One region of the Kocuria sp. CPCC 205263 genome, then DNA from elsewhere that is predicted to be linked to it. Evidence: predicted binding sites of a transcription regulator. Region 1 holds the regulator's gene; each other region holds the start of a gene.
What was found. Region 1 encodes LexA, which represses DNA repair genes until DNA is damaged. Its sites were predicted from a motif close to TCGAACANNTGTTCGA; they were not measured.
Positions count from the first base shown of each region.

Region 2: RF647_RS05315 (DUF6504 family protein) is a predicted target of LexA. The motif match lies at 4,065-4,080, and genes of this name have one in related genera.
Region 3: RF647_RS14830 (LexA family protein) is a predicted target of LexA. The motif match lies at 5,825-5,840, and genes of this name have one in related genera.

Region 1 covers NZ_JAVKPV010000002.1:459,518-469,829, reverse strand. Annotated here, with positions in the region: gene priA (bifunctional 1-(5-phosphoribosyl)-5-((5-phosphoribosylamino)methylideneamino)imidazole-4-carboxamide isomerase/phosphoribosylanthranilate isomerase PriA) at 1-478, opposite strand, end outside; gene RF647_RS04545 (hypothetical protein) at 539-700, opposite strand; gene hisH (imidazole glycerol phosphate synthase subunit HisH) at 697-1,446, opposite strand; gene hisB (imidazoleglycerol-phosphate dehydratase HisB) at 1,443-2,072, opposite strand; gene RF647_RS04530 (histidinol-phosphate transaminase) at 2,216-3,319, opposite strand; gene RF647_RS04525 (hypothetical protein) at 3,382-3,810, opposite strand; gene lexA (transcriptional repressor LexA) at 4,155-4,934, shown strand; gene RF647_RS04515 (ATP-dependent DNA helicase) at 5,081-7,159, opposite strand; gene hflX (GTPase HflX) at 7,164-8,792, opposite strand; gene RF647_RS04505 (class I SAM-dependent methyltransferase) at 8,933-9,595, shown strand; gene dapF (diaminopimelate epimerase) at 9,660-10,312, opposite strand, start outside.
Region 2 covers NZ_JAVKPV010000003.1:116,827-127,138, forward strand. Annotated here, with positions in the region: gene RF647_RS05285 (MsnO8 family LLM class oxidoreductase) at 1-507, shown strand, start outside; gene RF647_RS05290 (nucleosidase) at 590-1,159, shown strand; gene RF647_RS05295 (lipoate--protein ligase family protein) at 1,204-1,920, shown strand; gene RF647_RS05300 (SOS response-associated peptidase) at 1,959-2,795, shown strand; gene RF647_RS05305 (pyridoxamine 5'-phosphate oxidase family protein) at 2,792-3,211, shown strand; gene RF647_RS05310 (GNAT family N-acetyltransferase) at 3,336-3,839, opposite strand; gene RF647_RS05315 (DUF6504 family protein) at 4,140-4,463, shown strand; gene RF647_RS05320 (fumarylacetoacetate hydrolase family protein) at 4,544-5,383, shown strand; gene RF647_RS05325 (LLM class flavin-dependent oxidoreductase) at 5,486-6,136, shown strand; gene RF647_RS05330 (hypothetical protein) at 6,076-6,453, shown strand; gene RF647_RS05335 (MOSC domain-containing protein) at 6,492-7,064, opposite strand; gene RF647_RS05340 (hypothetical protein) at 7,319-7,897, shown strand; gene RF647_RS05345 (tartrate dehydrogenase) at 7,973-9,070, opposite strand; gene RF647_RS05350 (LysR family transcriptional regulator) at 9,198-10,211, opposite strand.
Region 3 covers NZ_JAVKPV010000010.1:10,266-20,577, reverse strand. Annotated here, with positions in the region: gene RF647_RS14855 (hypothetical protein) at 1-950, shown strand, start outside; gene RF647_RS14850 (GAF and ANTAR domain-containing protein) at 1,037-1,762, shown strand; gene RF647_RS14845 (hypothetical protein) at 1,921-2,754, shown strand; gene RF647_RS14840 (helix-turn-helix domain-containing protein) at 3,880-4,827, opposite strand; gene RF647_RS14835 (hypothetical protein) at 5,264-5,539, opposite strand; gene RF647_RS14830 (LexA family protein) at 5,893-6,333, shown strand; gene RF647_RS14825 (Y-family DNA polymerase) at 6,344-7,606, shown strand; gene RF647_RS14820 (hypothetical protein) at 8,185-8,484, opposite strand; gene RF647_RS14815 (AAA family ATPase) at 8,478-9,113, opposite strand; gene RF647_RS14810 (cold-shock protein) at 9,462-9,668, opposite strand; gene RF647_RS14805 (hypothetical protein) at 10,030-10,312, opposite strand, start outside.

The sequences.
Region 1 (10,312 bases):
GGCGGTCCAGGACCTCCCAGAGGTCCCCGCCCTCCTCGGTCCAGCCGCGGGCGGCGAGGACGGTGCCCCGCACGTCGAGGCCCACCGCGATGACGTCGCCGTGCTCGGCGATGACCTTCTGCGTCCACTCGGGGTTCTCCAGGGCCGCCGTGCCCAGGTTGATCCGCGCGGGGTCCAGGGACAGCGCCCGCTCCAGCGAGGCGTCGTCGCGGATGCCCCCGGACATCTCGACCTTCAGCTCCAGCTCGGCGGCCACGCGGCGGAGGACGTCGATGTTGTCACCGCGGCCGAAGGCGGCGTCGAGGTCCACGAGGTGGATCCACTCGGCGCCGGCCTCCTGCCACGCGAGGGCGGCCTCGAGCGGGTCGCCGTAGCCGGTCTCGGAGCCGGCCTCGCCCTGGACCAGGCGCACGGCCTGGCCGTCCGCGACGTCGACGGCGGGCAGCAGCTGGAGGCGGGGGGTCTCGCTCAGGGACATGGGTTCTCTTCTCTCGGTGCTCGGGTGCGGGTGTGCGGGCGTTCGGGGTGGGCCCGGGGCTCAGCGGCCCTGGAACCAGGCGTACCAGCCGTAGCCGACGAGGGCCGCCGCGACGGCGGCCAGGAGGACGACCGTCCACAGCGGCTTGCGCTGCTGGTGGAACGAGATGGCGCCGCCGGCGACGAACGCCCCGAGCACCATGACGACGACGGCCGCGCTCACGAGGCGCCGTCCTGGCTCTCCAGGGTCGGCCGGCCGGCCAGGGTGTCCCCGCCGAGGGGGTCGCCGGCCTTGAGATGGTCGAGGCGTCCCGTGCGCGGCAGGGTGCCGAGCCAGTTGCGCAGCAGCTGGATGCCCGCCTCGGAGGACTTCTCGGGGTGGAACTGCGTGGCGCACAGGGCCCCGTTCTCCACGGCGGCGATGAAGCGCCCGCCGTGGTCGGACCAGGTGACCTGCGGCGGCCGCATCTTCTGGATGCTCTGCGGGAAGTCCCACTCCTGCACCCCGTAGGAGTGCACGAAGTAGAAGCGCTGGTCCTCGATGCCCCGGAACAGGACGCTGCCCTCGGGCGGCTGGACCGTGTTCCAGCCCATGTGCGGGACGACGTCGGCCTTCAGCCGTTCGACGACGCCGGGCCACTCGCCCATGCCCTCGGTCTCCTGGCCGTGCTCCACCCCGGAGTCGAAGAGGACCTGCAGGCCCACGCAGATGCCCAGCACGGGCCGACCTCCGGCGAGGCGGCGGCCGATCAGGCGCAGCCCGTCCACGGAGCGCAGACCGTCCATGACGGCGGCGAACGCGCCGACGCCGGGGACCACGAGGCCGTCGGCGTCGAGCACCGCCTCGGGGTCGGCGCTGAGCACCACGTCCGCGCCGGCGGCCTCGAGGGCGCGCACGGCCGAGCGCACGTTGCCGGCGCCGTAGTCGAGGACCGTGACGGTGGGCCGGGCGGCGCCGTCGGTGCTCACAGGGCCCCCTTCGTGGACGGGATGCCGCGGACCCGGGGATCGGGCTCCACGGCCTGGCGCAGCGCGCGGGCCAGGGCCTTGAACTGGGCCTCGGCGATGTGGTGCGGGTCCCGGCCGGCCAGCAGGGTGACGTGCAGGCAGATCCCGGCGTGGTAGGCCAGGGACTCGAAGACGTGCTGGACCATGGAGCCGGTGAAGTGCCCGCCGATGAGGTGGTACTGCTGGCCCTCCGGCTCGCCGGTGTGCACCACGTAGGGCCGGCCGGAGATGTCGACCACGGCGTTGGCCAGGGCCTCGTCCAGCGGGACGGTGGCCTCGCCGAAGCGGCGGATCCCGGCCTTCTCGCCCAGCGCCTGGCGCAGGGCGTCCCCGAGGACGATCGCGGTGTCCTCGACCGTGTGGTGGACGTCGATGTGGGTGTCCCCGGTCGCCCGGATCCGCATGTCGATCAGGGAGTGCTTCGACAGCGCGGTCAGCATGTGGTCGTAGAAGGGCACAGAGGTGTCGATGTCGTTCTCGCCGGTGCCGTCGAGGTCGATCTCGACGGACACCGTGGACTCGCTCGTGCGCCGCTCCAGGGCGGCGCGGCGGGGCGCACGGGGGCCGGTGGTGGTCTGGTCGCTCATTCGGTGGGAACTCCTCGCGGGCGCGGCACGGCCGTCGGTGGGCTGCGGGTGGTCCGGGCCGGGACGCGCGGCGGCGCCCCGGGCCCGGTGGTGGTGGTCTGCCTCCATGCTATCCGGGTCGGGCGGACCCGGCCCCGGGGCTCTCAGCCGCCGGAGACGATCCGCTCCATGCTGGTCAGGAACGCGGTGGTCTCCTCCTCGGTGCCGGCGGTGACGCGCAGGTGGCCGGGGATCCCGACGTCCCGCACGAGCACCCCGTCCTCGAGCAGCTCCCCCCACACGGCCCGGGAGTCCTCCATGCCGCCGAAGAACACGAAGTTGGAGTCCGACTCGGCCGGCTCCAGCCCGATCCGCTTGAGCTCGTCGACGATCCGGTCGCGCTGGACCTTGATGTCCTCCACGTTGGCCAGCAACGACGCCGAGTGGCGCAGGGCCGCCAGGGCCGTGGCCTGGGTGACGGCGGAGAGGTGGTACGGCAGCCGGACCAGGCGCACGGCGTCGGCGACCTCCGGCGCCGCCGCGAAGTAGCCGAGGCGGGCGCCGGCGAGCGCGAACGCCTTGCTCATGGTGCGGGAGACGATCAGCCGGGGCCGGCCCTCGAGCAGCGTGAGCGCGGTGGGGGTGCCGCCGTGGGAGAACTCCGCGTACGCCTCGTCGACCACTACGACCGTGCGGAACTCCTCCCCCGCCTCGTACACGGCGGTGACCACGTCCGAGCCCAGCGCGGTGCCGGTCGGGTTGTTGGGCGAGCAGAGGAAGACCACGTCGGGGCGGTGCCGGCGCACCTGCTCGGCCGCGGACTCCGCGGACAGGCCGAAGTCCGCCGCCCGCTCCCCGGCGACGAAGCCGGTGTGCGTGCCGGAGGCCAGCAGCGGGTACATCGAGTAGGTGGGGACGAAGCTGAGCAGGGTGCGGCCGGGGCCGCCGAAGGCCTGCAGGATCTGCTGCAGGATCTCGTTGGACCCGTTGGCCGCCCACAGGTTCCCGGGCCCGAGCCCGTGGCCGAGGTACGCGGCGAGCTCCTCGCGCAGGGCGGTGAACTCGCGGTCCGGGTACCGGTTGAGGGTCCAGGCCGCCTCGGTGACCTCCCGGACGATCGCCGCGTGCACGTCCGCCGGGACCGGATGGGTGTTCTCGTTGGTGTTGAGCGCCACGGCGACGTCGAGCTGCGGGGCGCCGTACGGCGTCTTGCCGCGCAGGTCGTCGCGGAGCGGGAGGGCGTTGAGTCGGTCCAGGTTCTGCGTCACCCGGACAGTTTAGTGCTCCGCCCGGCGCGTGCAGATCGGGGCGTGCTGATCGGGCGGGCGGCTCAGGCGGCCGGGACCTCGAGGAGCTGGCCGGCCACGAGCACGGAGCTGTCCAAGTCGTTGAGCTCCACGATCTCGTCCATGACCTCCCGCGGGTCCCGGTCCGGGTCGGCCGCCACGGCGAGCTCCCACAGGCTCTGCCCGGGGAACACGGTGGTCTGCTCGGTCCCGGAGCCCGGGACGGGCGCGCTCGTGGCCGTGGCCGTCGAGGGGACGAGGAAGATCACGGCGAGCACCACCAGGGCGGCGGAGCCGGCCAGGACGGGCAGCCCCAGGAACACCAGGCGGCCGCGGCGGGTCAGGGTCAGCGGGGTGCGGGACGCGGAGCGGGCGGGACGGGCCCGCCGGAGCGCACGGCCGAGGCCCCGGGCGGATCCTGCGGACTCGCGGCGGCGGGCGACGACGGCGGTGAGGGTGGCACTGGCACTCATGACATGAACTCCTTGACGTTCCCGCACGGAGCGGGCGATCTCGAACACCGGTCCGGTCGACGACCCTCGCGGGCCTCCATTCGATCGAACATACTTTCGAATACCGATGACCCATGTCTAGCACGTGTCTGCGAATGCTGTCGACAGCGGGTCGTACATATGTTTGAACACACACGGCGTGTCGCCTAGGCTGAGGACAGGTTCGGGCCCCCGGCCGGCGCGCGCTGCGGACCCCCTGCGCCTGCCGACCGGGACCCATCGAACCACCCGGGTCCGACATCGGAACCGGGACCGCGCAGACCGGCTGCGGCACCTGCAGCCGGACGGGAAAGGACGACGCTCCCATGGCCCAGCCCCCCACCCCTGAGGAGCCCCGCGCCCGGGGCGCCCGCCCCGGGGCACGCTCGCGCAGCCGCGGGCTCACCGTGCGCCAGCGCACCATCCTCGAGGCCATCCAGCGCTCCATCGCCGAGCACGGCTATCCGCCGTCCATGCGGGAGATCGGGGACCTCGTGGGCCTGGCCTCGCTCTCCAGCGTCACCCACCAGCTCGCCCAGCTCGAGAAGCTCGGCTATCTGCGCCGCGACCCCAAGCGCCCGCGGGCCATGGAGGTGCTCACTCCCCTGCAGCTGCGCGGGACCGCCGGGGCGGAGTCCGCCGAGCCGTCGCAGGAGGCCCCGGCGGCACCGGCCGGCCGGACCGCTCGTCCCGCCGCCCAGAACGCCGTGGCCGAGCTGTCCACCTCGGCGGACGTGACGATGGTCCCCCTGGTCGGCCACATCGCCGCCGGCGGGCCGATCACGGCCGAGCAGTCCGTGGAGGACGTCCTCGCCCTGCCCCGCCAGCTGGTCGGGCACGGCGAGCTTTTCATGCTGCGCGTCAAGGGCGACTCGATGATCGACGCCGCGATCTGCGACGGCGACTGGGTGGTGGTGCGCCGGCAGAGCGCCGCCGACAACGGTGACATCGTGGCCGCCCTGCTCGACGACGAGGCCACGGTCAAGACCTTCCGCCAGCGGGACGGCCACACCTGGCTGCTGCCGCAGAACACTCGCTACGAGCCGATCCTCGGCGACCACGCCACCGTGATGGGCAAGGTCGTCTCGGTGCTGCGCAGCCTCTGAGCGGCCGCACGCCCCCGGCACCCGGGCCCTCCGCCGCCGGCGGGGGGCCCGTTGCCGTCCGGGCCGGCTACCGACCGGACCATCTGCGGACCCCGTGCGAGCCCGGCGCGGTCCGGGGAGACCCCGGGGGCGTCCGCCGGACGTGCTCAGCCCACGGAGAGCCGCTGCAGGGCGCCGAGCACCACCTGGCGGTCCGTGGTGGTCCACAGCGGCGGCAGGGACCCGCGGAGGAAGCCGCCGTAGCGGGCGGTCGCGATCCGGGAGTCCAGGATCGCCACGACGCCCCGGTCACCGCCCGCGCGGATGAGCCGCCCGGCCCCCTGGGCGAGCCGCACGGCCGCGTGCGTCGCGGACACGGACATGAAACCGTTGCCGCCGGCCCGTTCCGCGGCGCGGCTGCGGGCGCTCGCCAGCGGGTCGTCCGGGCGCGGGAAGGGAATGCGGTCGATCATCACGAGCCGGCACGAGGCCCCCGGGACGTCAACGCCCTGCCACAGGCTCATGGTGCCGAACAGGCTCGTGGACGGGTCGTCGGTGAACTCCTGGACGAGTCCCGCGAGCGAGGACTCCCCCTGGCACAGGATCGGCAGCTCCGTGCGCCCGCGCAGCGCCTCGGCCGCCTCCTCCGCCGCCCGGCGGGAGGAGAAGAGTCCGAGGGCCCCGCCCCTGGAGGCCTCCAGCAGGGCCAGCATCTCGTCCAGCTGGGCCTCCGTGAGCCGGCGGCCGGGCTTCTCCAGGTGCTTGGCGAGGTAGAGAATGCCCTGCTTCGGGTAGTCGAACGGGCTGCCGACGTCCACGCCCTCCCAGTGCGGGGCGCCCTCGCCCCGCAGGCCGAGGGCGCCGGCGGCGGAGTCGAAGGACGAGCCGACGGACAGGGTGGCGGAGGTGAGGACCACGGTGCGCCCGTCGAACAGCCCCTCCCGGAGGGTGCCGGCCACGCTGAGCGGGGCCACGTGCAGGGTCGCCGGGTCGGTGTCCTCCGCGGGCACGTAGCCGCGACCCGGCTCCCAGCCGCCCTGCCGCGAGATCCACAGCACCTCGCGGTGCTCCTCGGCGGCGAGGATCCGCTCCGCCAGCTCGAGGACGTCGCTCACCCGGGAGCGGGCCATCTGCCGGCCGGCGTCCCCGTCCTTCTCCCCGGGACCGGCCTTGGACTCGGTCATCACGGTGCGGGCGGCGTCCCGGATCTGGGCCACGGCCGCCGACTGGGCGTCCCCGAGGCCGCGGTGCAGCAGCTCGGCGGGGGCGCCCATCAGGGCGGCTTCGAGGTTGGCGGCCCCGGCGGTGAGCGAGTCGGGGCTCGCGGAGGTGTGCTTGCGCGCGGACGCGGCGGCCGAGCGGACCATCGCCGCGGAGAGCTGTCCGGTGACGGCGCCCGTCACCCGGTCCTGGAGCTCGTGTGCCTCGTCGATGACCACGACGTCGTGCTCGGGCAGCACCGTGATGCCCTCGAACGCGTTGATCGCGAGCAGGGCGTGGTTGGTGATGACGATGTCGGCCTCACCGGCCCGCTGCTTGGCGAGCTCCGCGAAGCAGTCCTCGACCAGGGGACAGCTGCGGCCCAGGCACTCCTTCGCCGTGACCGACACCTGGCGCCAGGCGCGGTCGCTGACCCCGGGGAGCACCTCGTCCCGGTCGCCGGTCCCGGTCTCGCGGGCCCACTCGCGCAGGCGCTGGACCTCCTGGCCCAGCCGCCCGGGGTTCTCGGCGGCCTCGGGCTGCGGCGGGCCGGGGTGCGGGGGGGCGTCGGGCAGCGCGAAGAGCGCGCCGGGCTCGTCGTCGGACGGGTAGCCGCCCTCGATCTTGTGCAGGCACGCGTAGTTGCTGCGGCCCTTGAGCAGGGCCACGTCCACGTCCCGCTCGAGCTCGCCCTCGAGGGCGGCCAGCAGGCGCGGCACGTCCCGGCCGACGATCTGCGACTGCAGCGCGAGCGTCGCGGTGGCCACGACCACCGGCTTGTCCGCGCGCTGGGCGTGCTCCACGAGCGGGGCCAGGTACGCGAGGGACTTGCCGGTGCCGGTCCCCGCCTGGACCAGCAGGTGCCGGCCCCGGTCCAGGGCCTCGGCCACCTTGGCGGTCATCAGCCGCTGCCCGTCCCGGACCTGCCCGCCCATCGCGGTCACGGCGGTGTCCAGCAGGGCCAGGGAGTCCTTGGCCCCGGGCAGGGTCTCCGGGCGCACGCCCGAGACGTCGTGCCCGGACTCGTCCACGAATGCGGCGGCCACGCGCTCAGGCGCTCTCGGCGCCGAAGCCGGGAGCGCGCTCGGGGGCGAACTCCGCGAGCTCGGCCGCGAGGTCCTCGCGGACCTTCACGAGCAGGTGGGTGCCCTCGGGCAGGTGCTCGGTGCGCAGGATCTCCGCGTCCCAGTCGTGCAGCCGGCTGACCACGTCGCCGCGCTGGTAGGGCACGAGCAGGTCCAGCACCGTCTCGGGCCGCGGGATGGACTCGCTGATCCGCTGCCGGAGCTCCTCGATGCCCTCCCCGGTGCGGGCCGAGACCACCACCACGTTGCGCTCGCGCTGCTTGATCCGCTCGACCACGAACGGGTCGGCGGCATCCACCTTGTTCAGGGCGATGATCTCGGGGATGTTCTGCGCGTCGATGTCCGTGAAGACCTGGCGCACCGCGCGGATCTGGCCCTCCGGGTCCGGGTGGGAGGCGTCCACCACGTGCAGGATGAGGTCGGAGTCGGCGACCTCCTCCAGGGTGGAGCGGAACGCCTCGACGAGCTGCGTGGGCAGCGACCGGACGAAGCCGACCGTGTCCGAGAGCGTGTAGCCGATGCCGTCCGGTGTCTGCGCGCGGCGGACCGTGGGGTCCAGGGTGGCGAACAGGGCGTTCTCCACGAGCACACCCGCGTCCGTGAGCCGGTTCAGCAGCGAGGACTTGCCCGCGTTGGTGTAGCCGGCGATCGCCACCGAGGGCACGGAGTGGCGGCGGCGGTTGAGCCGCTTGGTCTCGCGCGCCGGCTTCATCGCGGCGATCTCGCGCCGCAGCTTGGCCATGCGGGTGCGGATGCGCCGGCGGTCCAGCTCGATCTTGGTCTCACCGGGGCCGCGGGAGCCGATGCCCTCACCGGCGGCGGCGCGACCGCCGGCCTGGCGGGACAGTGACTCGCCCCAGCCGCGCAGGCGCGGGAGCAGGTACTCGAGCTGGGCGAGCTCGACCTGGGCCTTGCCTTCCTTGGACTTGGCGTGCTGGGCGAAGATGTCGAGGATCAGACCCGTGCGGTCGATGACCTTGACCTTCACGACGTCCTCCAGCCCGCGCCGCTGCGAGGGGGCGAGCTCGGAGTCGACGACGACGGTGTCCGCGCCGGTCGCGGCGACGATGTCCCGCAGCTCCTTGGCCTTGCCCGAGCCCAGGTACGTGGCCGGGTCCGGCTTGAGCCGGCGCTGGACGATGCCGTCCAGCACCTCGGAGCCCGCCGTCTCGGCGAGCGCGGCCAGCTCGCGCAGGGAGTTCTCGGCCTCCGCGAGCGTGCCCTCCGTCCACAGTCCGGCCAGCACCACGCGCTCCAGGCGCAGCTGGCGGTACTCGAGCTCGGTGACGTCCTCGAGCTCGGTGGACAGACCTGCGACGCGACGCAGGGCGCGGCGCTCCTCGAGGTCCTGCTGGTCGCCGTCGTGGACGGTGTGCCCGTCCTCGGCGTCGGCCAGCTCTCGGGCCCGGCCGGAGAACCGGCCCGGCGCGGTGGAGTCGTCCTCGGGGGCGGTGTCCTGCCCGGCGGCCTGCTCCCGGGCCCGGGCCCGGGACAGCACGCGCTCGACGACGTCCTCCAGGTCCTGCCGGCTCAGGCCGTTCTCGGGCTCCGCGGCGTCGCGGGACTCGGCAGGGGTTTCACGGGGGTGGGTCATGGTTCCTTTCGGACGGGATGCTGATCAGTACATTCTAGTGGCGGAGCCGGACATCCCGGCGTCGGAGCCGGGCGTCCCGGCGGGGTCCGCGCCGGTTCCCGGTGCGTGCGGGGCGGGCGCTGTCGGTAGCATGGGGCGCTATGGCACCGCCTCCCGACTCCCCCGATCCCGTGGCCGGCCCGGCGACCCCCAACCCGGGGACCGAGCACTACTTCTCCGAGGACCCCTCGGTCCCCGAGGTGCGGCGGTCCGTGGCCGTGCGGCTGCGGGGGCGGGAGGTTTCGCTGCAGACCTCCAACGGGGTGTTCAGCCCGCGGGGTCTCGACAAGGGAACGTCCGTGCTGCTGGAAAATGTTCCCGACCCCGTAGGGGCGGAGCTCCTGGACATCGGCTGCGGGTGGGGTCCGATCGCGCTGAGCCTGGCCGGGGCCGCCCCGGGGGCCCGGGTCACGGCCGTGGACGTCAACGAGCGCTCGCTCGGGCTCACCCGGGACAACGCGGCGGCCCTGGGCCTGACCGGCGTGGAGGCGCTGCTGCCAGAGCAGGTGCCCGCGGAGCGGCGCTTCGACACCATCTGGTCCAATCCGCCCATCCGGATCGGCAAGCAGCAGCTGCACGAGTTGCTCCTCCAGTGGCTGCCGCGGCTGGCCGAGGGCGGCACGGCGTGGCTGGTGGTGCAGAAGAACCTCGGGGCGGACTCGCTGCAGAAGTGGCTCGGCACCGCGCTGGGCGGCGGCTTCCGGGTCTCCCGGCACACGACCGACAAGGGGTTCCGGGTCCTGCTCGTCGAACGGCGGGACTGAGCGACCGGCACCGGGCCGGGTCCCACCCCACGAACCTCGGTCCGCAGGCCTCAGGCCTGAGGCCTCAGACGAAGGTGCCCTCGGCCACCAGTACGGCCGGTCCGGCCAGCACCACGTGCTCGGCACCGTCGGGCGCGGGGACGAACGTCACGGAGACGATCCCGCCGGGCACCTGCACGAGCCACTGGTCGGGGGCCGTGGCGCCGCCCCAGAAGCGGGTCGCGGCCGCCGCGGCGCACGCGCCCGTCCCGCAGGACTGCGTCTCGCCCACGCCGCGCTCGTGCACGCGCATCCGCACCCGGCCCACGCCGTCGTCGTCGCCGTCGGCGGGGACCACGAACTCGACGTTGGTCCCGTCCACGGGCTCCGGGCGCACGACGGGAGCGGTGTGCAGCCCGAGCTGGTCGAGCTTCTCCCCCTCCGCGAGCGCCACGACGGTGTGCGGATTGCCCATGCCGATCGACAGCGCGGGGCGGGGCACCTTGAGCCCCTCGGCGGTCACGACGGCGTCCGAGCCGCGGGACCGGGCCGCGTCCCCGTCGAGGAAGGTCCACGGCCCCATGTCCACGGCGTAGCCGGAGGCGGTGCGGGCCACGGTCTTCACCCCGGCGCGGGTGCCGATGCGCAGCACGTCCCCCTCGGGGACCGCGGCGAGGCCCCGCTGGAGCAGGTAGTGGACGAAGACCCGGACCCCGTTGCCGCACATCTCGGCGACGG
Region 2 (10,312 bases), on a different contig from region 1:
ACCGGCGCCGGGGTGGAGACCGCGGCCCGGGCGGGACTCGCCGTGGTGCTCGGCGGCCCGGCGCTCTTCCGCAAGGGCCCCGGCGGCGGCGCCGCGGTGCTCGAGCGGTACCGCGCGCAGTTCCGCCCGTCGTCGTGGTGGCCGGAGCCCTACGCGGTGGTCTCGGCGAACGTCGCGGTGGCGCGGACCCGCGCGGCCGCCCGCGAACTGCTGCTGCCCGAGGCCCGCGCCCTGGCCGCCTCCCGCACCCGGGGTGAGTTCCCGCCCCTGGCGCCCGCGCGGCCCGCGGAGCCCGACGGGCTCACGGCCCGGGAGCGGACCCTCGTACAGGAGACCCTCACAACCTCCGTCCACGGCACGGCCCCGGAGGTCCGGGACCAGCTGGAACGGCTGCTCGCGCGCACCGGGGCGGACGAGCTGCTCGTGACGGGCGGCGCGCACGATCTCGACGCCCAGGCGGACTCCGACCGGCGGCTCGCCGCGCTGTTCACCACCCGCCCGGCCTGATCTCCCCCCGCCGGGCCGCCGTCCCGCCGATGGGAGGTCAGGCCGGGCGGGGGCGGGTGGGAAGTGCGGATAGAGTGACGGGGTGCCACAGCTGCTCGTCCTCGCCGCCCACCCCCTGGAGACCAAGTACTTCCCGGAGGACATCGACCTGGTCCTGACCGGTGTCGGGATGTCGGCCGCGGCGGTGCGCACCACCGAGGCGGTGCTGACCCGCTGCCCGGACCCCGCGCGCCGGGCGGAGCTGACGGTGCTCAACATCGGCAGCGCCGGCGCCCTGAAGCACGGGCTGACCGGGGTGCTCGAGCCCTCCTGGATCATCAACCGGGACGTGGACGAGGAGCTGCTGCGCGCGGCTGGGATCCCCGTGGACAACGTCATCGAGCTCGGCGGCGACGGCCCCGTGCTCGCCACCGGGGACTCCTTCGTGGCCGGCGGACCCGCCCGGGACGCCCTGGCCGCCCGGGCGGACCTCGTGGACATGGAGGGCTGGGCGATCGCGGTGGCCTGCCGGCACCTGGGTGTGCCGCTGCGGATGGTCAAGCACGTCTCCGACGCCGCCGACGAGGAGGCGGTCGCGTGGGCCGAGAAGGTCGAGCTCAGCGCCATGGCCCTGGGTCGCTGGTTCCGCGGCAGCGGGATCACCGGGGCGTGACCTGCCGCAGGACCGTCCGGATCCGCCACTAGACTGGGGCCAGCATGAAACTTCTCCGCCAGCGCGAGTCCCTGGGCGCCCAGCAGGACTACGAGAGCGCCATGACCCTCCTCGCCGACGTGCGCCGCAGCGGGCCCGTCCTGCGCTTGTACGAACCGGCACCCACGGTCGCCTTCGGCCGCCGGGACGAGCTGCGCCCGGGCTTCCCCGACGCCGCCCGGGCCGCGCGCGAGAGCGGGTTCGAGCCCCTGGTCCGCAAGGTGGGGGGCCGCGCCGCGGCCTACCACGGCGGATGCCTGATCATCGACCACCTCGAGGCCGCCGAGGACCCCACCTCGGGCATCCAGGACCGCTACCGGCTCTTCGGCGACATGATCGTGGCCGCCCTGGAGGAGCTCGAGGTCGAGGCCGACGTCGGTGAGATCCCGGGCGAGTACTGTGCCGGCGAGCACAGCGTGCACGGGACGCACCCGGCGTCGTCGTCCACCCCGGGCCGGAAGGTGAAGCTGGCCGGGACGGCCCAGCGGGTGGTCGCGGGCGCCTGGTACTTCAGCACCGTGCTGGTGGTCGAGCAGTCCGAGCCCATCCGCTCGGTGCTCACCGACGTCTACTCGGCCCTCGACCTGGACTGGGACCCGGCCACCGCCGGGGCCGTGGACGACCTGCGTCCGGGCACTACCGTGGCCGACGTCGAGCGCGGGATCCGCAAGGTGTACGGCATGTACTCCCGGTACCTGGGGTACGGGCCGCTCACCGACTGAGCCCCGGCCGCGGGCCGGGCAGACCGAGGAGGCAGCAGATGTGCGGACGCTATGTCATCGCCAGGGCCGTGGGCGACCTCGTGGCCGCGACCGGGGCGGTCCCGGACGAGAGCCTGGGCGAGGCCGACTCCGAGCGGCTGCGGGCCAACTGGAACACCGCGCCCACCACCGACGTGCCGATCGTCTTGGAACGCCTCACCGGCGGGGACGGCCGGGACGACGACGGGGAGCTGGTGCGCGAGCTGCACGTGGCCCGCTGGGGACTGGTCCCGGGCTGGGCCAAGGACCCGGCGGTCGGGTCGAAGATGTTCAACGCCCGGTCGGAGACCGTCCTCGAGAAGCCGTCATTCCGCAAGGCGGTCCGGGCCCGCCGGTGCGCGGTCCCGGCCAACGGCTACTACGAGTGGAAGAAGGAGCCCGGCGCCGGGAAGGGCGGGCGCAAGCAGCCCTACTACGTCCACCCGGCCGATCCGGAGGAGACCATTTGGTTCGCCGGGATCTACGAGTGGTGGCGGGTGCCCGAGGGCACGGAGCTGCACTCCGCGGCCCTGCAGCCCGGCAGGGACGGCGGCGGGAGCGCCTGGCTGCTGTCCTGTTCCATCCTCACCACCGACTCCCCGGAGCCCTCCGACGAGCACCCCGTGCTCACGGAGCTGCACGGTCTGCACGACCGGATGCCGATCCCGCTGGCGCCCGAGCACGTGGGGGACTGGCTGCGCCCGGGGGAGGACGATGCCCCGCAGCTCGTGGACCTGGTCCGGGCCGAGGCGCACCGGACGGCCGCCCGCTGGGTGCTCGACCCGGTGGGCCCGGCGGTCGGCAACGTGCGCAACAACTCCCCGGAGCTCGTCGAGCCGCAGCGGAGCCTGTTCTGAGCCCCCGGGAGCCCGCGGACCGGGTCACCGCCTTCGTCCGCGCCCACGGCGGCGGGGTCGTGGCGACCAACAGCGGCGCCGGCTGCCCCGAGTCCGCGTGGATCAACCTCGCGGCCCTCGGGGACGGGCGGCTGGTCTTCGGCACGAACGAGCGCAGCCGCAAGTACACCAACCTCCTCGCCGACCCCCGGGTCTCCCTCGTGGTGGTCTCCGGGACGGGCCAGGAGTTCCAGCTCGAGGGTGAGGCCGCCGTGCTGGAGGGCTCCGCCGCGCAGGACGCCGGCGAGGTGCTGGAGGCCCGGCACCCGGGGGCCACGGGCAAGGACAGCACCCGGCTCGTGGCGGTGCGCCCCCGCTGGGCGCGGTTCGTCGACATCGCCGCCGATCCCCCCGTCCGGGAGGAGTTCTCGCTCTGAGCCGGTCACAGAAGAGGTCCGGGACCCGCATCGCGGATCCCGGACCTCTTCCACGGCCTGGTGCCGGGTCCTGTTCGTGCCGGCGTCCCCTCCGGCGTCCCCCGGTCCGGAGCGCCCGCCGGGCTCAGACGTAGTCCGTCTCGGGGACCCAGCGGTTGAAGTCGAGCGTCAGGTAGAGCGCGAGCGCCGCCGCGTTGTCCTCGGCGATCCGCAGGCTGACCTGGTCGTAGCCGTTGTCGTAGAGGGTGCCAATGGCGCAGCGCACGAGCTGCTCGGCCAGGCCCTGGCGGCGGCGGGAGGCCGCCGTGAACAGCTCGAAGATGTAGGGGACGTCGGGCAGGTCCTCACCCACCCGCCGGGCCAGCACGAGCGCCGCGGCCACCACGGTCCCGTCGTCGTCGACCACCACCGGCGAGGCCTCGGGGAGGAAGGGCCCGTACTCCCCGTCGAAGACTCCCCGGATCACCTGGCGGGCCTCCTCCAGACTGGAGACCCCGCCCTGCTCGTAGGAGGAGTAGTAGAGCTGGGCGAGGCTCTCGGCGTCCTCCGGGCCGGACGGACGCAGATTCACCGCGGGCTTCTTGGTGTTCGCCGCGGTGTGGGCGATCAGCGTGATGGTTCCGGTCATGGAAGGCCTCCGTGAGGTCGACGCCGGCTGCTCCGGCGGGGCGGACGAGGGACAGGGGACGTCCGGGCGGGCCGCGCAGGGCAGGCCCTCCGTGCATTCAGCGTATCCATTTCGCTGGGCTTGTCCATGCTTCGCCGTTCTCGATCGCAAAAGTGAACGGCCGGGTCGGAGCGGGAACTTCAAGGGAACACCTGTTCCTTTTCCGTGCTCTTCCGAGTTAGCGTGTCGTACAGGTGTTCTAGCTTCCAGGGAATAGGGCGCACCGGGGACGGGCGCCGGCCGAGGGAGAGAGGAGCCGTCGTGGGTTTCCTGACGGAGAGCGTCGACGTGGACTGCGACACGGAGGGGGTGCCGGTGGGTGTGCGCTGGCGCGGGCGGGACTACCTGGTGGCCCAGGGCCCCGTGCGCTGGTACGAGCGCCGCGCCTGGTGGTCCGAGGACGCGCGGCTGCCCAAGGACCGGGGGATCGGTGCGGTGGACCAGCAGATGTGGCGGGTCCAGGTGCAGCTGAACACCCGCTCCGAGCTGCTGACCCTCGAGCTCGTCCACACCCTCGACACCGGGCGCTGGCGGCTGCTCGCCGCCACGAGCGCCTCGGGGATCCGCGTGGTGCGCTGCGCGTAGGGCCGCCGCGGTGCACCCTCCCATTGGAGGTGCATAGGATCGTCGGTGGAGACCGCACCGCAGAACGTGAGGGAGCACCCGTGAGACTCGGCACCGTGCGACGCGACGGCACCACCCAGGCCTTCCGGCAGGAGGACGGGCGGACCGTCTACCTCCCCGTCCCCGACGTCGGGGCCCTCCTCGCCGGGGGCGACCTGCGGCTGCCGGGGGAGCCGGGCCCCGCACCGGCCCCGGAGGACCTGGCGACGCCCGTCCTGCGCCCGGGCAAGATCCTGTGCGCCGGGCTGAACTTCTACGACCACGCGGAGGAGGTCGGCCAGAAGATCCCGGAGCACCCCACGATCTTCGCGAAGTACGCCACCGCGCTCATCGGCCCCACTGACCCCATCGCCATGCCGGAGGAGTCCGAGAAGATCGACTGGGAGGCCGAGCTCACCGTGGTGATCGGCTCGCCCCTGCGCCACGCCACGCCGGACCAGGCGCGGGCCGCGATCGCCGGGTACACCATCATGAATGACATCTCGGTGCGGGACTGGCAGGGCCGGACCTCCGAGTGGTTCCAGGGCAAGAACTTCGACCGCACCACCCCGGTGGGCCCCGTGGTGGTGACCCCCGACGAGGTCGACCCCGAGGCGGGACTGGCGATCCGCTGCACCGTGGACGGCGTGCGCCACCAGGACTCCGGCACCGACCGGATGATCTTCTCCGCCGTGGAGCTGGTCGAGTACCTCAGCCGGTTCCTGACCCTCGAGCCCGGGGACCTCGTGGCCTGCGGCACCCCCGCCGGCGTGGGCCTGGCCAAGAAGCCCCGCCGGATCTGGTTGCGGGACGGCCAGGAGGTCGTCACCGAGATCGAGGGCATCGGCGAGCTGCGCAACGTCTGCACCCCCGCCGAGGACCTCCGGGTGGCGGCCGGCTGACCCGGCACCCGTTCCCACTCGGTCCCGTCGCCCTTCTCCTGCCGTCCAGATCCCACTGACTTGATCCCACTGTCCTGTTCCCGCCTTCGACCGGAGGACCCCATGGCGACGATCGGCTTCCACGCCTCCCACGAGCAGATCCCTCCCGAGCAGCTGCTGCGCGACGTCGGGCACGCCCAGCAGGCCGGCTTCGGCACCGCCATGTGCTCGGACCACCTCGAGCCGTGGTCACCGCACCAGGGCCACTCCGGGTTCGCCCTGTCCTGGCTGGGCGCCGCCCTGGCCACCACGGACCTGCCCTTCGGTTTCGTGCACGCCCCGGGCCGGCGCTACCACCCCGTGGTCACCGCCCAGGCCACGGCCACCCTCGCCCGCATGTTCCCCGGCCGGATCTGGACCGCCCTGGGCAGCGGGCAGAAGCTCAACGAGCGGGCCGTCACCCCGGACTGGCCGGCCAAGGAGCACCGGCAACGGTTCCTCGAGGGCAGCTTCGACGCCGTCCGCCGGCTGCACGCGGGCGAGGAGGTGTCCTGCCGCGAGCCGTTCCACGCCGACCGCGCCCGGGTCTGGGACCCGCCGGAGGTCTTGCCCGCCCTGCGCGTGGCCGCGCTCACCCCGGCGACGGTCCGCCGCTTCGCCCCCTGGCCGACGGTTTCATCACCGTCCAGCAGCCCCTCGAGGACCTGCGCCGGATGCTCGAGACCTGGCGCGAGGCCGGCGGCACCGGGCGGACCGCGCTGCAGGTGCACCTGAGCTGGGCGCCCTCCCCGGAGCAGGCCCGCGCGATCGCCCTCGACCAGTGGCGCACCAACGTCTTCGACCCCGTGACCATGGCCGAGCTCGCTTCGCCCCAGGACTACCTGCGCAAGGCGGTCCAGGAGGACGTGGGGGACGAGCAGATCGCCGGGGCGGTCAACGTCTCCGCCGACCTCGGCCGGCACGCCCAGTGGCTGCACGAGTACGCCGACCTCGGCTTCGACGAGATCTACCTCCACCACGTGGGGCAGGAGCAGGGCCACTTCCTCGACGCCTTCGGCGAGACGGTGCTGCCCCAGCTGGCGCAGGCCTGACCCGGCGCGGGCCCGGGCGCCGGTCCCGGGTGCGCGGGCTACGGCAGCCGGGACGGGCGCCGCAGCACGGCCGCGCCGGCCAGCTCCGGCTCGAGCGGGACCGGGCTGTGCAGCACGGCCGGTCCGCGGTGCAGGTCGCCGCTGGACAGCGGCCGGCAGCGCAGGCCCCCTCGCCCCCGCATGGCGGCGTGCGCTCCCGGAGCCAGGACCCGGTCCATCCAGGCGCAGGGGTGGGCCGGGCGCCCGCCCCGCAGTCGCACGAGCGCGCCCCGGGACTCCAGCGCGAACTCCTCGCCCAGCAGCGGGGCCAGGTGGGCGCCCCGGAGGACCACGTTGCGCCGGGTCAGGAGCGGGTCGAAGGGGTCCGTGTCCAGGTCCGCGGCCATGGCCTCGAGCGCCTCGACGGCGAGCAGGGTGACGGCGGCGTCCATGTGCGCGGCCTTGCCGAAGAACCGGTCGCCCACCACGCCCTTGCCGGCCACCAGCTCCACCCGCTCGGCGTCGGTGGTGGGGACGTCCGCCGCGCCGTCCCGGGCGCGGCCGAAGTAGGCGTGCGCCGGGGACACGAGCAGGTGCAGGACCTCCACGTCGTACCGATAGGTCGCCGTCATGTCCCACACCCCTCCGTCGTCGCGGCCCCCGGTCCGGCGCCGCCTCGCTGCCGCCGGACCTCAGCATAGGCAGGGCCGATGACACCGGGGGCGCTGGGCCGCGCCGCCCGCTCCTTCCTGCACCCGGGGAGCGCCCCGCGAACCTGTCCCCTTTACGGATGCACACCTGGTGTCCCGGGGTGCGCGAGGGCAAGAATGGCAGCGACGGAGGACAGCCGCGGGGCACCGTGGTCCGGACCGGGGAGGGAGGGTGCATGTCTGCCAGACGCTCCGCCGGGGGACGACGGTACCGGCTGGCCGGGCCTGCCGGGTCGGCCGTGGTCGTCCTCGTCGTGGTCCAACTCCTCCTCCGGGGCGTGGTCTCCGTGGCGCAGCTCGCCCTCGGAGCGGCGGCACTCGTCGTCGTCGCGCTGGTGCTCGGTCAGCGGTTCGTCGTCCCCTGGCTGGCGCGCCGGTCCCCGAACCGGCCGCGCATCACCACGACCCGGGCGTGGACGTGCCCGATGCCTCCGGAGGAGGCCCTCGAGCGGATCCGCACGGCGTTCGAGGACCTCGGCCCGGCGGTCCGCTCCGAGGAGTGCTGCGTGGAGGTGTCGGTGGGCTCGGACGTCACCTTCCGCCGGCGCGGGACGGCCTCCGAGTTCGGGTGGCGGGCCCTGCCCTTGCGGGCCACCTTCCGGGTGGCCCCCCGCGGCGGTGGGTCCGAGGTCGCCGCCGACGTGCGGGACGACCTCGGCTGGTACCCCGAGGCGCCCGGCAGGCTCGTGGAGGACGAGATCGACCGCCGCAGCGCCTCCCTGATCGAGCGGGCGATCTGCGCCACGGGACGCTGACCGCCGCGCCCGGCGCGGTGCCGGCCGGTCCCCGGAGGTGTCCCGGGTGGGGCGGGGCCGGAGGGACGGGAAGCCTCAGGCGGAGGTCAGGGAGGCGGCCAGGGCGTCGACGACGGCCCGCGTGATCTCGGCGGTGTCGGCGGTGCCGCCGATGTCACGGGTGAGGTGCCCGGCGGCGGTGGTGGCCCCGATCGCGGCCTCCACCCGGCGGGCCTCGGTGTGCAGCCCGAAGTGGTCCAGCATCAGGGCGGCGCTGGCGATCGCCCCGATCGGGTTGCAGATGCCCTGGCCGGCGATGTCCGGGGCGGTGCCGTGGACGGGCTCGAACATCGAGGGGAACCGGCGCTCCGGGTTGAGGTTCGCACTGGCGGCCAGGCCGAGGCTGCCGGCCAGGGCGGAGCCGAGGTCGGAGAGGATGTCGGCGTTGAGGTTGGAGGCCACCACCACGGAGAGCTCCTCGGGGTGCAGGACGAACTTGGCGCTCATCGCGTCCACCAGCACCGACTCCGTCTGCACGTCGGGGTAGTCCTTCGCCACGCGGGCGAAGACCTCGTCCCACAGCACCATGCCGTGCTGCTGGGCGTTGGACTTGGTCACACTGGAGACCTTCTGCACCGTGCGGGTGCGGGCGAGGTCGAAGGCGAAGCGGATGATGCGCTCGCAGCCCTTCTCGGTGAACAGGGAGGACTGGACGGCGACCTCGTTGCCGGGACCCCGGCCGGCGAGGTTCCGCCCGCCGAGCCCGGCGTACTCGCCCTCGCTGTTCTCTCGGACCACGACCCAGTCCAGCTCGGTGTCGTCGGCCTTGCGCAGCGGGGAGACCACACCCGGGAGGAACTTCACGGGGCGGATGTTGGCCCACTGGTCGAAGTTCTGGGTGATGTTCAGCCGCAGCCCCCACAGGCTGACATGGTCGGGGACGTTCTCCCACCCCACGGCGCCGAAGTAGATCGCGTCGAAGTTCTTGAGCTCCTCCAGCCCGTTGGGGTCCATCATGACCCCGTGCTGGGCGTAGTACTCACTGCCCCAGGGGAACTCGGTCCAGTCGAAGGAGAACGCCCCGTTCGACCGGGCGGCGAGGGCGTCCAGGACCGTGCGGCCGGCGGCAACGACCTCCTGGCCCACTCCGTCGGCGGGGATCGAGGCGATCGTGAAGACCTGGTGCTCGGCCATGGGGTGCTCTCCTTCTCGGGTGCTCTGGTCGTGGTGTCCGCAACGCAGTGCGGCACCGGGTTCCAGTAGAGCGCCTCGAGCACCATGAGGTCCAAGACCGGAATCCCATCCCGCAGAGAGGAATTCCCTATGACACGATCCGCGGCACGTCCTGCGGCGCCGCCCCCTCCGGCCGGCCCGCCCCCTCCGGCCGGCCCGCCCCCTCGGCCCGGCCCGGCGCCGTTCCCTCCGGTGCCCGGGGGCGGCCCGCGGCGTGCCGGGCCGCGTGCTCGGCGGCGACCGCCAGGAACGCGCGGGCGGCCGGGGTCAGGTGCGCCGGGCGGCTGAGCACGGCCACGTGCAGCACGGTGACCGGTTCGATCCGCAGCACCCGCAGCCCTGCGGCGCGCGCCAGCGGGGTCCAGGAAGAGGGCAGCACCGCGTGCCCGACCCCGGCCAGCACCAGCGGGAGGACCGAGGTGCGGTGGGCGACCTCGGCGGCGATCTCGACCGGCACCCCGCCGGCCAGGGCGTCGTCGACCAGCCGCCGCATCAGCGAGCCCCGCTGGGAGACGACCACCCGGTGCCCGGCCAGGCCCTCCCGGCGGATGGCGTCCCCGTCACCGAAGGTGTCCGCCTGCGCTGCCACGATCAGCACCAGGGGCTGCTGCTCCAGGTGCATCACCTCGACCGCCGCGGAGCGGAACGGGTGCTCCGAGCCCAGGACGCCGATCTCCGCGCTGCCGGTGCGCACCGCGTCGGCCACCTCCTCGGGGGTGAAGGCCGCGTCCACGCTGACCGTCACGGCCAGGTGGGCCCGCGCGTAGGCGGCGATCATCGACGTGAGCGGTTCGACGCCGGGGGAGGGCATGGCGACCACGTCCAGGCGGCCGCTGCGCACCCCGCGCAGGTCGTCGACGGCGGACCGGGCGGCCTCCAGGTCCCGGACCACCACCCGGGCCGGGCCCACGAGCTCCTGGCCGGCCTCGCTGAGCACCACCCGCCGCCCGATCCGGTGGAACAGCGGCACCCCCAGTTCCCGCTCGAGGCCCTTGACGGTCTGGGACAGGGAGGGCTGGGCGATGAGCAGCTGCTCCGCAGCCCGGGTGAAGCCGCCGTGGTCCACCACGGCCAGGAAGTACGTGAGCTGCCGGACGTCCATCGTCGTCTCCTCCTGCGTCCGTGCGGCGGGGCGTGCGGGCCCGGCGCCCCGTCCTGCCGGGGGCCTCGTCCGTGCGGCCACGACCCGCCCCGGGGGTGCGG
Region 3 (10,312 bases), on a different contig from region 1:
GGCGTACCACCTGGGCCTGGGTCGCTGAGCGCCTCGGGGTGCATGAGGACTCGGTGGGGCGGATGATCCGCCGGCTCAAGGACTGGGGGCTGCTGGCGGTGGTGGCCACCGGCCGCTCGGCCCGCTACACCCCGCGGTCCACGGGCAAGAAGCAGGGCGAGGCCCCGGTCTACGCCCTCACCGTCCCCGCGCCCCCGAAGCAGGCGCCCACGCCGGCCGAGAGGACGGAAGAGGAGGCAGCTGAGGCTGTGGATATAAATGTCGGCCCGGTCCCCCCGGAGGGGGTATGTTCTCCCCCGCACGCGCGCGAAAGCCTTTCCCCAAAGGACGCGGCTACGCCGCGACCCTCTGCCAAAGCCGCCGCACAGCGGCGGGAGGTCCAAGCCGCCCTGGCCCAGCGGACAGCTCCACTGTGGCCGGCTCATGGGACGGTTCAGCCTTTGACGGTGGGGGCGGCCCGGTCTGATTGGAAGCAGGCTTATCGTTGGGCGGGGTTGGAACTCCAACACCACGCCCTGGTGCTGCGGCGGATCACCACCGCCTACGTGGTCTCGGTGGCCAAAACCCACTTCCAGGCCGGCTGGACCATCGCCGATGTGCTCCACGCCCTGGACTGGGCACCTAACGGCCACCGCTACCCCCACGACGCGGCCACCGGCATCACCCACCCCGGGGCCTGGTTCGCCGCCCGCCTGCGCGCCTGGACCCACCCCGACGGCACCCCAATGCGCTCCCCCGACCAGCGGGCGGCGGCAGAGGCCGAACAGCGCCGGGCCGAAGCAGTCGCGGCTGCGGCCCGGTACGCCGCCCAGCAGGCGGCGGATGCTGGGGCATGGGGTGTGGCCGTTAGGTCTGCGGGGGTGGCGCCGGTGGATGGGCGCCCGTTTAGGGTGCGGTGGGCCGCGCAGATCGCCGCCGGGGCCGCCGCTGCCCGCAGCCCCCGGGGGTGACCGGGCGGTGGTGTGTGGTGACACGAACGCGGTGCAGGTAGTGCTGAGGCAGTGTTTGGGGCGGTGTTGTCGGGGAGGATGGGACCATGACACGGGATGCGGATCCGTTGGTGGAGGATTTGGTGGTGCTGTTCACCGGCCTGCACGAGGTGCTGGTCGGGCAGGCGGCCGCCCCGAGTGCGGTGACCCAGATCGCCCAGCTGGCCGTGCATCTGATCGGCCCGGCGGCCGGGGCTGGGGTGTCCTTGCTGGAACCGGACGGATCGGAAGTCACCGCTGCAGCCACGGACACGGTGATCGAGGCCATCGACGGGGTGCAGGACGAGCTCGGGGAAGGCCCGTGTCTGAGTGCTTGGGCCAGTGCGCTCACTGAACGGGTCGAGGACCCTGGGGCCGACATCCGGTGGCCGGGCTGGTCGACGGCGGTGGCGCGAATGGGTGTTGGTGCGGTGCTGGCGGTGCCGCTGGTGGCCGGCGGGCAGACCCTGGGCGTGATCAAGGTCTACGCCACCACCCCTCACGCCTTCAGTGCCACCGATGAGCGGTCCCTGGAGCTGGTGGCCGGGGCCTTGGCCGCCCTGCTCACCGGAGGCCAGGCCAGCCAGGATCCACCCCGGGTGAGCACGGCGCTGCGCGCCGTGCTCACCCGCCAGCAGACCATCGACACCGCCACCGGGGTGCTCATGGAACGCCATCACCTGGACCGGTCCCAAGCGAGGGCCCGACTCCAGGGCACCGCCGAGCACGAGCACCAGTCGGTGCCCGAGGCCGCCCGCCGGCTCCTGGACCCCCTGGAAGGACCCGTGCAGTAACCCAGACCGCGCGGGCCCGGTTGTCGTAGGGGCGGGGCTGTGAACCGGCCACCGGTGGTGTCGCGGGTGGCCGGCCGAGCCCCGCGCCAGGGGCTCGTACGGTGTCATCTTGGCCGGAGTCGACCGGTCCCGGCCCGGTGCTGGCTACGGTGAGGACCATGCCGATGACGCACTACCGGCGGATGAGCCCCGCCCAGGCCGAGGCCGCCCTGGAGGAGTTCCTCACCGAGCGGGTCCCGGCCCTGCAGCGTCTGCGTACCGAGCTCGCTACTCAGGGCATCGATATCGAGGTGGTTCTGGATGGCACCCCGGCATCGTTGAGCATGCTGTGGGCGTGGATCACCTCCCGGCGGGCGGAGCTGGCGGCGGACCCCACGGTGACCGATGCGGTGGAACCGCGGGAGAAGTGGCCGTCCTGGGCGCGGCACACCGTGACCAGCATGCACGTGCCCTCGGCGACGATGTTCGTGCTGCTGGACGGGCTGGTCTCTTACCTGGCCCAGGTGTTGATCATCGGCGCCCCGAGCGCGGTCTGGGGCCTGGGCTCCCCAGGAGACTCACGGCATCATCTGCATCAGCACCCGGTGCTGCTCGGGGGCGGGCAGCAGATTTTCGTGCCGACCTTGCCGATGGCGGGGATGCTGCGGCTCAAACGCGGGGAACCCTCGCTGGGGAAGAACGAGCTGGCCGAGTACGCGGCGGCGATGATCGCCGCCCTGCACGATGAGCACCCGTCGATGGTGGTGGATCCGCCGGTGGTGGTGGTCGCTGCCCCGACCGGCTTCGATGTCGGGGTGCGCGCCGACATCGCCGGCCAGCACCCCGGGTTGGTGGCCCGGCTGGCCACCGAGCTGGCCGCCCGGGACGGCGTCACCGCGGTCGACCGGACAGCAGCCGATGCCCTGGAAGTGAACGCCCCGGGGTGGGATCCCGAGGACCTGCAGCGGTGGGTGAGCGGGTGGCTGAGGACCTATCTTCCCTTCGACCGCTGATCCCGGCTGGTCCCGCCCGGTCCACCGCGTGGCCGAGGGTGCGCCGCACCGGGCTGCAGCGGGGAGCCGTCCAGGCCACCTGCCCGGGGTTCTGGCAGGTCGGTGTGACCGAGCTTGTCCTCCACCACGTCCAGGACGAGTGCTCCCGAGGTGGCCGCAGCACGCTCCTAAGATCTGATCCGGGCTCTGCCGGAGGGCGGCGGCCACTGTCTGCGACGTCGGTGGTCTCCGGTACTGGTGCCCGCAGTGACCCAGATGTGGCTGGAGGCGGTACACGGCCCCCCGGCCTGTACCGCCTCCAACGCTCACCCCTTGATGCAGACTGCTGGTCGCACCCGCCCACAGGACACCGTTGTCCGCTGTGGGCGGCGCCAGTCTGGGGCCTGACGACGATGGAACCTGCCCCCACGGCGAGCCCCGTTCGTCCTCTGTCCCCACCATGAACCATGCCCTGACCAGCGGCAACAATATGCGAAATGTTGCACCGGTCACACTGAATCGCGTCTCGCCGGACGGCTCAGCACTTGAGCACGACCACCACGCCATGCCGTGCCGCGGGGCGCGTACGGTATGCGGGCAGCCCAGGGCACCGAGGGCTGCTCCCCCACTCCCCCACTCCCCCGGGGCCACCGAGGCTTTCATCAGTGGAGGGGGGGCCTTCAGCTCACCGCCGGTCAGCCGGACAGCTCCTCGTCCTCGGTGGACTCTTCGGCGTGTCCGGGCCACACACCAGAATCCGCTGGAGGGGCCCTGGCCCGGGTCCCGGCCAGGTTCTCCTGCCCGGCCCAGGGCAGCTTGGACGTTGCCCGCCCGGTGTCGGGTGCCGTCTGAGTTGCGGGGTGTCGAGGCGTTATGTGCGCTGTGACTGGCGGTAATGTCGCCAGGGTCGATCTGTGCCCCCCGGCTGACCCCCCTTCAGGTCGGGGTGCGGCGCGATCGTCGGTGTCCTCACCGCTGGTGGGGACCCACGCGGGCCCTGCCATCCCCCCATGAGCAGGGCCCGTCGTCTTTCCCCCACCCCGCCGCCCTCGCTGGGGTGAGATTCGCAGGGCCGCCGGTGGCTGCGCTGAGTGTCGGGCCGTCACCGGTGCCGCTGCTCTGGTCCCCGATGGCCGGGGTGCGGGGTTATCGGTACAAGGTGGTGCTGGGGGAAACGCCGTAGGCGGCGCGGTAGTCGGTGGCGAAGCGCCCGGAGTGGGCGAAGCCCCAGCGGGCGGCGATGGCGGCCACGGTCGCCCCGGTGGTGGGATCGGCGTTGAGGAGCTCGGTGTGGGCTCCGGCCAGTCGTGCTTGGTGCAGGTAGACGGTGAGGGTGAGCCCGTGGGGGTGGTTGGCGCGGAAGGCCTGGGTCAGGGTGGCGGTGGTGGTGTTCGCCGCGCGGGAGATGTCTTCGATGGTGATCGGCTGGTGGGCGTGGTCGTCGATGAATTGTTTGGCGATGCGGTAGCGGCGGGTTTGGGCGGCCATGGTCAGTGATCGCATTTCGTGGTCACCGGTCAGAGGGAAGCATTCGAGCATGGCCACGGCCAGGTGGCGGGTGAGGTTGGCGCGCACCAGGGGGGATTCGAAGGCGCCGGTGTCCACGGTGTCTTGGGCCAGGCGAGCCAAACCCGCCCAGTAGGAGCCCAGGCGGGGGCTGGCCGGGTGGGAGGAGGCGAAGGCCACCGGGGTGTTCTCGGCACCGTAGACGGTGCCGGCGACCTCTTGAAGGAGGCCTGCGGTGAGGTAGACGTTGGTGGCCGCCAGAGTGTCCACGACGAACAGGGTGGGGTTGCGCGGAGCGATCAGCACCGGGGTCCTGATCCCCGTGCCGGCCTCGTCGCGGGTGGACCAGTCGCAGCGGCCCGTGTGCCCGTGGACAACGCTGAACATCTCCGTGTCGCCTAAGGAGGAGTACGCCCCGACGAGTTGCACTTGGGAGACGGTCAGGTCCTCGTCCCCGGCGCGGTCGTCGTGGTAGGAGAAGTCGCGGTCGGTGGGGTGGAAGGCGAAGCGGGCGCCGATGGTGTCGAACAGCATGGACACGGCCTCCGGGTCGGTGGCCGTGAGCTCGAGGTGGAAGGTCTCACTCATCGGAGCCCTCCTGCGCCGGGCACAGCGCACTGCACGGACCAGGTCGGCCGGGCTCGTGCGTGCCACGACTGAGCGCACCTGCTCATCTTTGAGATCCTCATTCCCCTGAGGAACAGCCCACCGCGAAGATGCTGCCTCCTATGGTCCTCTCCGTACCCGGCGACCGAAACCCCTGAAGCGTGCTCGATCACGGATCGAGCCGTTGGATGCAATCGGCGCCCCGGGAGAAGTGGGCCCCCGTTCTCGGGGGCGGCGAGAGTGGTCTGAACGACTGAAGGCGGTCCCAGCCCCCGAGCGGTTCCGCCTCCACCGCTTGAACCCCCGTGCTCGGCTGCTGGTCGGGGCCACCGGTCAGCACGCCGTGGCCCCGATCCTGGTGCCCAGCCTGAGCGAGAGAACACCCCGGGCCAACCCCCGGCTGGCCCCCGTCCGTCCTCTACTTCCCCCGATGCGCGGTGGTGGGAGTGCTGCTGATTTCGGGTTGCCCGTCGTCGCGGTGGCTGGAGTTGTCCTCTTGCGGGTCCGGGGGGTCGGGGGCCCGGGTGGAGCTGAGGTCCACGGTGACCACCGCATCCGGGAAGAGGTCGCGGGCCCGGGCGGTCATCCGGGTCAGTTCCTGCCGGTCGCCAGGTGTCGGGTTCCCGGTGACGATCAGGGTCACGGTGTGGGTAGAGCGGTCGATGCGGACGAAAACGGAGATGGTGCGGCTCATGGCCGGGGCCTTTCATGGCAGGTCCACCCCGAGGACGCCGACTGTGTGAGCCCCCCTGGGGGAGATGCTTCCACGGTAGGGCAGGCGGATGTACAACCCCCTGGTAGCTCGAGCGGTCTCTGCTCTGGTCACCACCTCGTTGCGCTGCCCAGCGGCCATCCCGGACGGGCCATGGGGGCAGTGGTCGAGCGCGCCCTCGCACCGCTGACCTTCCCGGGTCAGGTCCCCGACTCTTCCAGGGGTCGTCGCCGTTGCCGAACTTCGGAGGCAACCGAACCAACACAAACGAATACATTTACTAGTAGCAGGCACATCAGCAATCGCAATTAGTAACCATGTTCTATTCTGGCGGTATGAGACCCCCCGTGCCGCTGAGCATTGACGACCCGGTGCTGGTGAATGCGGTCCTGGTCCGGGTCCCGGCCGGCTTCCCCTCCCCCGCTCAGGACAGCTTCGACGACGGGCGGATCGACCTCAACGAGGTGCTGATCCGGGACGTGACCTCCACCTACCTCTTCCGCGTGACCGGGGACTCCATGGAAGGCGTCGGTATCTATTCCGGGGACGAGGTGCTCGTGGATCGTTCCCTGACCCCACGGCACGGCAGCGTGGTGATCGCCGTACTCGACGGGGACTTCACCATCAAGACCCTGCACGTCCACCCCGATCGGGTGGTGTTGCACCCGGAGAACCCGGCCTACCCGGACGTGGAAGTCCCCTCCTTGAGCGAGCTGGTGGTCTGGGGTGTGGTGGTCTACGGCATCCGCCACATCAACCAGCAGAAGTACCGGTAGGCGGTGGTGTGTGGTGATCGCCCTGGTGGACGTGAACAATTTCTACGCCTCCTGTGAGGCGCTCTTCGAGCCTTCCCTGGCGGGTAAGCCGCTGGTGGTGCTCTCCAACAACGACGGCTGTGTCGTCGCCCGCTCCCCCGAAGCCAAGGCTCTGGGGATCAAGATGGGGGATCCCTGGTTCCAGCTGCGCGCCGACGCGGCCCGGTGGGGGCTGATCAAGCGCTCCTCCAACTACCAGCTCTATGCGGATTTGTCCGAACGCGTGATGCTGCTGTTGGCCCGCCACAGCCTGGGGCAGGAGGTGTACTCCATCGACGAGTGCTTCCTGCTTCCTCCGGAGGGCGCCCCGGCGGAGCAGGTGCGGTGGGCGCGCCGGCTGCAGGCCACCGTGGCCCGCAACGTCGGGCTGCCGGTGAGCATCGGGATCGCGAGTTCGAAGACGCGGGCGAAGATCGCCACCGAGGCCGCGAAGAAGCTACCGGCCACGGGTGGGGTGGTCCACTGGGACGAGGCCCCGGAGGGGTACTGGGACCGGCTCATGGCGGTGCTGCCGGTCACCGAGGTCTGGGGCATTGCGGGACGATTGGCCAAGCGCCTGGAGGCGATGGGGATCGAGACGATGGCGCAGCTGCGCGATGTGGACCCGGTGGCCGTCCGGGACACGTTTTCTGTGGTGCAGATGCGCACCGTGCTCGAGCTCAACGGCTTCCCCGCCATCCCGGTGGAGGACGAGGTGGCGACCAAGCAGCAGATCCTGGTCTCCCGGTCGTTCCCGGACCCGATTTATGACCCGGAGATCGTCGGGGCCGCGGTGGCCGAGTTCGCCCAGCGCGCCTCCCGCCGGCTCCGGAAGGAAGGAACGGTCGCCGGGCGCCTCACCGTCTTCGCCACCACCTCCCCGCACCGGCCCGGACCCAGCCACAACGTCTCCGCCCAGGTGCGTCTGGCCGTGCCCACCAACGAGCCCACTCCCCTGGTGGCCGCGGCCCGGGCGGGGCTGGTGCCCAAACTGATGCATGGCATGTCCTACATGCGCGCCGGAATCCTGTGCACGGACCTCGCCCCTGAGGGTTCGGTGCCTGTCCTACCCGGTGTGCTCGAGCAGCCGGTCCCGATCGGGGAGCTCATTGACGCGGTGAACCGTCGCTTCGGCACCGGCACCCTCGCCCTGGGCCGCTCCGGCGCCTACTCCCCCGCCCCCTGGACCAACCACCAAGCCGACCTCTCCCCCAGGTACACCACCGACTGGGACGAACTACGCACCGTCAGCTAATCGGTAGCTCACCTCCTCCGGCACTGCGTCGAGGCGCGGCATCCACCACATGCTCTTTGGCGCAGGCGATTTCCCGAAGTACCCCAGGGTCCCTGACACGGAGTGGGTACCACACTGGTGCCACGCCGATGTGGTACCAGTGTGGTACCAATTGTGGATGACGGTTCCTTCGCTTTAACACGACGGGTGATCTCGCATCATGTATTTGCAGGAGCTGTCACTTCGCAGCCTTTGACTGAGTGGCGACGACGGTTCGCGAGTCCAGTGGGACCCCGCGGCGATATCTAGGCATGAAGGTGTCGCACCAACGGCAGCCGGCGCAATACCATGGCGGTACTGGTGTAGTACTAACACCACACCAGTGTGGTGCAAAGGGCAACGCTCGAGAAGTTCTGTGTAACCGGGGCGCTCCTCAAGCAGGGGCCATACGAGCTCTTCAATCAACTTCTGCTGAGAAGTTTCCACGGCAGCATTTGGGCATGAAGATGCCGTGCCGGCAACTGCCGACACGGCACCATGCTGGTACTTATATGGTACTGGTGTAGTACCAATACCACACCAATGTGGTGTGCGAGAGACTATTTTATCGGCACGTTTTGGCCGTAGCGCTCCTCAAGCACGGGCCATACGAGCTCTTCGATCAACTTCTGCTGGGAGGTATCTTCAGCTTCGGCGGCGTAATTGAGCAAGGCATGCTGGGTGTTGTTAAACCGGAAGTTGTACCCCTTCACCTTGGCTCCATTCCGCGCCCGCCGCTTCCACGGCTTTAAGGGTGGTCCCTGATCGGGAGTGTCCGAACCCGAGCGTTCGGCTGCTGCTGCAAACCGCTCGATCTCTTCCTCTCGATTGGAGGCAATCGGTCCACGTTTCCTCACCATGCGAAGACCTCCTGGGTCAGCAGTTGAATTTCGGCCTTGGCCTTGGCATCGCGCATCTCTACGACCCCCTTGCCGTCGGCCAGGCAGTCAGCGAAAGCCTTGCGCTGATGCAACACGGTCTGAGCAAGGCGCACTCGAGGGAAGTCCTCGAGGTACGACTGCGCTTCCTCTCGTTCCTTGGTGAACACGTTGGAGGAGACGAAGTTGAGGACCAGCATTGATTTGAGGCCCTCGTTGAAGTCTTGGGCCCCTTCGACCGTCTCCAAGAGGCCGGCCACGGCGTCAAGGTCGGCTTGGGTGGCGCGCGTAGGGCTGATCAGCATGTCCGCAGCAGTTAGTGCTGTACGCATCTCTTTGGAGTCCTTGCCGGGGACGTCGACCAGGATGTGATCGAACTTGGGTCGGAACTCCTCCAAAAACTTATGCAGTGATCCCGACTTCTGCACGGACTGCAACGAGGGGAGCCCGGCTTCCTCTCGGTCAGTAGTGAAGTTCGAGGTCGTGCGGATCGTCGGGTCTGCGTCGACCAGCAGCACGTCCTTCCCCTGTCGCTGCAGCTCAACGGCCATGTTGACGGTAAGAGTCGACTTGCCCGTTCCGCCCTTCTGATGCCCAAAGACAATGATCATGGCACCACACTAACACCAATGTGACGCCACACTGGTACTGGTGTGGTACCGCATTAGTCTTAGTGGTGTGGTACTTGTGTGGTACCAGTATGGGCATTATGTGGCTGGACGCCGGTCAGTGAGGGCTCAATCGTGGTCCATGGGGCCGTAATCGGGCCCAACCCGTACGTAGGCGCATCCTCAGGGCATGCCCGGACCGGCAGAGCTGGCTGCGAGTCGTGTGCGGACCCAGGTCTATAAGGACAATGAAGTCGCCACCTCACCTTCAGGCGGGGTGGCGACTTCATGCAGCAGTAGCGCAGCCTCTGGGCGTGCTACAGGGGATCTGCGCAGCGAGATCGGTGCGTGCTAGGGGAGGACGGTGACGTTCGCCGCCTGGGGGCCCTTGGGGCCCTCCTGGGTCTCGAACTCCACGTGGTCGCCTTCGTTGAGGGAGCGGAACCCGCTGGAGGCGATGGCGGAGTAGTGGGCGAACACGTCCTTGGAGCCGTCGTCAGGGGTGATGAAGCCGAAGCCCTTGTCGGCGTTGAACCACTTGACCACACCAGTAGTCATATCTTCTACCTGCTTCTGTTCTGCGATCTCTCGAGCCTCCCGAGGTTCGAGGGCTCGTGCACGTCAGGGACGTACGCTGTCCACCCTGGCAGAAAGGCCCGTCCCCGGACAGGGGCTGATCGCATTGCGACCCATGGGCCACCCTGCCCTCGGGGGTGGCGGTGATGCCGCGCTGAGCGCTGTGCTGACCGGACGTGTGGTCTCCAACCGGCTCTCCGACCGGCTCGCCGGCCCGGTCTCAGGGACTGCACCGGGTGGCGGGGGAGGGGTCGGGGCCCTGGGCGGGGTCGTGACGGGGTAGCCCGGGCAGGGTGTGGCGGGGTGAAAGGCGTTGAGGTGCTGGGGTTGGGTCGGGCGCGGGTCAGCGCCGGGCGCGCGGGCCCCGGCGCCGGGGTGGCCGGCGCTTCGCTGGGGTGTGCCGGTCGATGGGGGAGTCCTGGGACTCGAGCAGGTGCTCGGCCCCGGCGAAGAGGGTGGCCGCGATCAGCAGCACTCCGCCGTCGTTGCCCAGCTGCAGGTCCGAGTCCACCACGAGCCAGGAGCGCCTGGCCTTCAGGTCGTTGGTGACGCGCACGGTGAAGCCGGTCGCCCGGGCGGTGGCCGGTACGGTCTCCACCCGCTCCACGGCGGTGACCTGAACCTCG